2 regions of the Paenibacillus sp. PK4536 genome follow, and region 2 is predicted to be linked to the other one. Evidence: predicted binding sites of a transcription regulator. Region 2 holds the regulator's gene; the other holds the start of a gene.
What was found. The regulator CtsR, encoded in region 2, represses protease genes until heat stress. The targets are predictions, from matches to a motif close to ATGGTCAATAAAGGTCAAACA.

Region 1 (3,430 bases), 940 kb from region 2:
AACTTTAACCATGAGTTAATTCCTCCTAGAGATAGTGTATTTAATTTATTTCAAGACACACCCGTTAAAGGCATGTCAAGACAACATTATAGAGTAAAACTTGTGTGCCGTACCGCTAGACGTGCGAAAATGAAGCAAAAGGACTAGTCTAGTTCTTTCACAATTTCTCTAGCGGCGGCTTCGTCAATGACCAGAATATCTTCCTGACCGAATTTGAGTACAGCATGAATCGATTTGGCCTTGCTACGGCCTCCAGCAATACCGATAACCACTTCCGCTTTGGAAATATCATCGAGCTGAAGTCCCATCGTCAACATCTGGTGCACCGTCTCACCCTGTTCATTAAAATAATGACCGAATGATTCAGCAACAGCTCCAGCGGCATGAATTTCTTCCGCTGCCTCGGGTTCAAGTCTACGGCGACGCACCATCTCCATCGCATCTCCGATTCCGTGCATAATGATACGTGCTTTACGAATCAGACCCACAATTTCACGGATATTCTGATCCTGATAAAGCAATTCGTAAGCATCTTCACGTAACAAATCGGGAATATGCAATAACCGATACTGTGCGCCTACACGCTTTGCCATAGTGGAAGCAATCGAATTCGCCTGAAATTCCATACTCTCTCCAAGTCCGCCTCTTGCCGGTACAAACCAGGCATTCTTGAGAGGTGCCGGTATGGATGGACTGAGTTGCTCGGCGACTTCAGCTAATGTAAAGCCTCCTGTTACAGCAACGACATCGTCCTCACGGATTACACTGAGCAGCGCTTTGGCTCCTGCTCGTCCAAGCTCTTGCTTAGCCATAATAGATATGTCACTATCACCAGGAACGACAATGACTTGTCTCAGCTTATAGAAAGTGCGAATACGTTCTTCCAGATTGGATAATCCAAGCAGTTCCTGAATAATAGGCTCAAGTTCATCAAGCAATTGCTTGCCTGCTTCACTAACCTTCATTCCCGTACTTTCAATCTCAAGCAATCCTTGCGATTTGAGAAGATCGGTCTCTGCACGTAAGACGCGTTCAGTCATATTAAGCGATGTGGCGAGTGATCTTCTTCCAACCAGCCCTACCATCATAACCTGATGCAGAATCGTATATCTTTTTTTGAGTACTTCGGTGAGATCGGGCAGAAGCTGCTTTTGTATTTCTAATATTTTTCGCATGCATTCCACTCCTGCAACTTATCTCGCTCAGTGTCCATTATATCCGTTATTCAATAAATTGGACTTAAAACGTCCCGGCGTAACTTTTTAAGTCCCACGTCTATCTTAACCAATTTTCCATGCAGAAGCAAGTTTTTCATGCAACTATTCTGTGAGAGGTTGATGTTATCGTTTTTCTTGATTATGGTATGAATCGTCAACTTGCTTTTTATAGGTAGATATCCTATAATCAATCGTACTGCTGTTTTACGTGCGCCCGTGGTCCAATGGATATGACGTAGGCCTCCGAAGCCTGAGATCCAAGTTCGATTCTTGGCGGGCGCGCCATTTTAATTAAGTTATAATGTAGTATTGTTTTTATGATCAATACGATTATGTACGTACTTATATGTTCTATCCTATCGTAGAAGTATTTGCGCAACATTAAGTGAATTACCTATAAACGCAGAATACCCTTCAACCAGCCGATGCTGGTTATTTTTATACCCAAAATTAGGTTGCTCTCTTCTTCATTAACCTATTTTGCAGAAGTTCCTTCACTTTTGGTCAGGATAGTTTGACTTTCTTTGACTTTTGGTTTGAATTATCCTATAATGTGGTAAGAACAATGAGTATCTTCTAATACAATATTTGATCTATAATTATTCTATTGATGATGTACAACTTTGAAGGAGGGTTTCTAGTGAGTTATATTCCAATGGTCGTTGAACAAAGCAGTCGTGGGGAACGTGCCTATGACATTTACTCTCGTCTGTTAAAAGACCGCATTATTTTTCTCGGTTCTGAAGTCAATGATGTTGTAGCCAATGCGATTATCGCACAATTGCTGTTTCTGGAAGCCGAAGACCCGGAGAAAGACATCCACCTATATGTTAACAGTCCAGGCGGTTCGATCACTGCGGGAATGGCTATTTACGATACAATGCAATTTATCAAAGCTGATGTATCTACCATCTGTGTAGGTATGGCGGCAAGTATGGGCGCATTTTTACTTAACGCTGGTGCTAAAGGTAAACGTTTTGCATTGCCTAACAGCGAGATTATGATTCACCAACCACTTGGTGGAGCACAAGGACAAGCAACAGATATCGAAATCCGTGCTCGTCGTATTCTTAAAATGCGTGATAAATTGAATAAAATTCTAGCAGAACGTACAGGTCAACCGTTGGAACGTATCGAAAAAGATACAGACCGCGATTACTTTATGACTGCTGCTGAAGCAAAAGATTACGGTATCGTTGATAAAGTGATTGAAAATACACCTCCACAAGGGGTATAATTTTACTCCAGCATGCTGGAACAACACGCGAAAAAGCCTCCGGGGTATAAACCGGAGGCTTTTTTGTATACTTTTTTATTTAAGCTTTGTATGCATCAAGTGGATTCACGCCTGATGGCAACACTTGTTTGAAAGTAATCGGGAATTCTGGCATACCTGCTGCATAAGGTGCGATATCATATTGTTGGAAAAACAGAGTGATTCCGCTATCTGTTAAATAGTATCCTTGATTAGCAGCAATTCCTTTAAAACTATCTTTAAAGTAAAGATCTCCATTTTTTTTCATTTGAGCATTGATAATTTTGTCGATATCTTTACGATAATTGCTATTGGATTTGAGCAAGTCGCCTAATTGAATTTGCTTGCCATCTTTTAATGAGAATGTCATGCCTGTTTGTATAGAACTACCATGCGCCCCACCAAGATATTCATAATCAGTCACTAGGATACTTAGTACACCATTACGATTGTACGTTATTTTATAACCACTATCGATTTCATAAGTGATAACTGAATCTTTAGGAGGTGCACCAAATTCTTTAGCTTGTTTTTGTACTTTTTCTAAATACGTTTGAGCGTGTGCTGCAAAAGCTTTATTAATCGCTGCTTCAGCTTCTGCATTGTCTAGACCGGATACCACTGGATATTTAATATTGGTCTCTGTATAACTGTTCGTTTTGGTTGGTTTTAGAGTGGTTGTTGTTACTTCAATATTGTTTAAGCCCTCTTTGGTTATATTTACAGTACGTGTAGCACCATTCCATACCGCACGATATCCCAATTGATCTGTCACCGCTTTGATTGCTACATAAGAAGTACCGTTGACTATTTTGGCATCATAACTATCCCCAATGGTACTACCATCCAATGTCACAAATACACCGTCATCTGAACCTGATCCTAGAGCAAAAGATGCTTTGTGTTTATCTTTTGTCACTGTTACTGTTTTCTCTTTCGCATTGAAAGTGACTGTAGC
Region 2 (3,430 bases):
CTTGAGATACAGCAGATAACACACGCCCTACCTGATTCATAATAGCCAGTGCAGGTAGATGGAGCATTACAGACACTCTAAGCCCTGTACCTACATTAGTTGGACAACTTGTCAGATAACCTCTACGATCATCGAAAGCAAAGTCCACTACTTCTTCAAAAGCATCATCAATTTGAGTCGCACGTTCCCATGCTTCTTGCAATTGAAATCCAGGATATAAACACTGGATACGCAAATGATCTTCTTCATTTACCATGATACTAACAGATTCATCATCAGTTAGCAGAACAGCTCCACTTTTGGAATCATTCAGTAAATTGGGACTGATCAAATGTTTCTCCATTAACACTTGGCGATCTACATCTTCTAATTCATCTAAAAGCAATGGCTCGAACGGTCCCAAATCTTGAAGTGCTTGATTACTCAACACTTCTGTTAACTGGTTCCGTACATCTTGCGCCTGCTCCATATTTGCCAGAATCGGGAAAGGGTGATGTATCAGATTACGGGCTATACGCACCCGACTACTGATCACAACATCCGAATATTCTCCGCCCTTTTGCATCCAATCGCTCAAAGGTTTTTCTGTAAAACGGAGATTCGGCATAAGTTATTCCTCCTTATGACTCCTGTGAAATTTGTTTTTCTAGCTCGCGTATTTCATCTCTCAAATGTGCGGCTTCTTCAAATTCCTCTTCAGCAATACGTTCTTTTAATTCTTGCTTTAAGTCACTCATTTGACGCTTGATTTTAACTTTGACTCCACTTCGTTTAGGAAGCTTGCCAGCATGAGAAGTGCTGCCATGTACTCTTTTAAAAAGAGGATCTAATTGATTATCAAACGTTTTATAACATGAACTACACCCAAATCGTCCTAATTTACGAAATTGAGTATATGTCATACCACATTCTTCACAATGAACATCTTCACTACATTGCCCGGCAAGTTGCCCTTTACTACTAGAATCAAAATCCATTAGACCAGATAGTAGACTATGAATCGAAAAGCCTCCGGAAGTTCCCGGAATCAATTCGCCTTTTTCACGAGCACAAGTCTCACAAATATGAAACTCATTTTTTTCACCGTTAACAATTTTAGTAAAATGAAGAGTTGCCGGTCTTACCTGACATTCTTGACAAATCATCACGTATTGCCCCTTTCTCCCGAATGATTAGGGACGAAGCAGTGCAATTAACATCGCCTTCATCATTCTTGCACGGATCTCATCCCTGTAGGGAAGCTTGATCGAAATAACATCTCTACATACTGCTGCACGCATCAGTTCTGCTTCACGATTGGAAATGACTCTAGCTTCAAGTAACTGATATACCAAACCTTCAGCAGCTGTCTGGCTCATATGCTGTCCAATACTCTCATGAATATGAGTATGAAGAATAGCTTGAGCAGGCAATTCAAGACGCCGGATACGAATATAACCACCGCCACCGCGCTTGCTTTCAACCAGATATCCTTTTTCCAATGTAAAACGTGTACTAATTACATAATTGATCTGCGAAGGTACACAAGAGAATTGATCAGCTAAATCATTACGCTGTATCTCGACTGCTCCCTCTCCACTATCTTGCAGCATTCGTTTTAGATATTGTTCGATAATGTCGGAGATATTACGCATTGTATATTCCTCCATCATGTTTAAAACATTTACTTATTCTAACTTTGACCCATTTATCATAAGTTCAAAATAGCAGATAGATATCACTTAACCATAAACCTAATCGTAAGAAACCAAAGAAGATATACAGTTTGATGATACAGCAATAGATTCATGAATAATCTGATCATTATAATCAAAAGTTCATAAATCCTATTTAACATCAAACCATCAGATATATTCATATCTCGCAATAACTAGATCAGTTATCACTTTGAATAGTCGCTGACTTTGACTTTCTTTGACTTTAATTAATTATAACATATTTTCAGAATTTGCCAAGGGGTTTACACAAAATATAATATAGAAAATCATATTTTTAAGAATTTAGTTGTATACAACCTATCAGAAATAAAAATTAGTTGCAAGTATCCCTTGACACTTTTTTTAAAAGTACGCTACAATACAACAAATTCAATACTATGAAACGGCCATCGAAAGGAATCCAACCTGGAGGCGTTCTCGGCAAGAAGCAGCAAAGAAATGATAGATTTCTACTTGTTGCTTCCTAAGTTAAACGGTTTTCGCCCGTTATCGCGAAACCTAAGAGGATCAGATACTATAAAGTATTTGATCAAGTTGGGTGGCACCGCGAGCAAAAAGCTCCTCGTCCCAAGTGATGAGGAGCTTTTTTGTGCATTTTACCTTTCAATTTGAAAAAGGAGCGGTGATTTATGTTAGACATCCAGTATATTAAAAATCATTTTACAGAACTACAAGAGGTGGCTGATCAGAAAAAAATAGACGTATCGATCACAACTCTTCTTGAAAAAAACCAGCTCAAAAATCAATATTTACAGCAGATCGAACAATTGCGTCAGCAACGAAATCAGTTAACACATACTATTAGTGGTCATATGCAACAACAGTCGTTATTACCCACAGAAGCGATCCAAGCCCTTAAAGATCAAGTCAAACAAATCAATCAAGAACTTCAACAATTGGAACAAGAAAGTAAAGTTGTTCAACAGGAATATACTCAACTGATGGAACTTGTTCCTAATTATGTTTCTCCAGACACGCCTCAAGGACAATCGGATAAAGATAATGTAGTCATTCGTACATGGAGTACACCACCAGAGTTCCCATTCGCTTTTAAAGATCATATAGAATTAGGTGAGATCCATCAGATGATCGATACTTCTAGAGGAGTAAGAGTAGCGGGGAGTCGTAATTATTATTTAACAGGTATAGGTGCTTTGCTACACCGGGCAGTACAACAACTTGCTTTGGATCTATTACTGGGCAAAGGTTATCTTCCTATGGAGGTTCCTACATTAGTAAGAAGTTCGGCTCTAAGCAATACAGCTTTCTTTCCTTTAGGAATAGATCAGACTTTTAAAATAGAAAACGAAGATAAATGGTTAACAGGAACCTCTGAAGTAGCTCTCGTCTCTTATTATCAAAATGAGATCATTGACCTTTCTCAAGATGCTATTCGATTAGCCGCTGTTTCTCAAAATTTCCGTAGCGAAGTAGGATCAACAGGTAAAGACGTGCGGGGACTATATAGAGTCCATCAGTTCGCCAAAGTAGAACAAGTCATTTTTTGCGAAGCAAATGCTGAAATATCTGAACACATTCACCAAGAGATTACAGCTAATGCTGAAGAGTTACTTCAATTATTAGAACTTCCTTATCAAGTGGTAGCCGTATGTACAGGAGACATGTCTCAAAAAACCTACAAACAATATGATATTGAAACATGGATGCCGAGCAGACAAAGTTATGGAGAAACCCATTCTTCTTCTAATATT

Region 1: a site for CtsR is predicted at 1,729-1,749, ahead of clpP (ATP-dependent Clp endopeptidase proteolytic subunit ClpP). Genes of this name have one in related genera too.

What each region holds. Positions count from the first base shown of each region.
Region 1 covers NZ_CP126313.1:1,385,497-1,388,926, reverse strand. Annotated here, with positions in the region: gene gap (type I glyceraldehyde-3-phosphate dehydrogenase) at 1-12, opposite strand, end outside; gene PO903_RS06425 (sugar-binding transcriptional regulator) at 144-1,175, opposite strand; tRNA gene PO903_RS06420 (tRNA-Arg) at 1,428-1,502, shown strand; gene clpP (ATP-dependent Clp endopeptidase proteolytic subunit ClpP) at 1,858-2,454, shown strand; gene PO903_RS06410 (stalk domain-containing protein) at 2,534-3,430, opposite strand, start outside.
Region 2 covers NZ_CP126313.1:447,417-450,846, forward strand. Annotated here, with positions in the region: gene mcsB (protein arginine kinase) at 1-607, opposite strand, end outside; gene mcsA (protein-arginine kinase activator protein McsA) at 621-1,145, opposite strand; gene PO903_RS02285 (CtsR family transcriptional regulator) at 1,173-1,634, opposite strand; gene serS (serine--tRNA ligase) at 2,348-3,430, shown strand, end outside.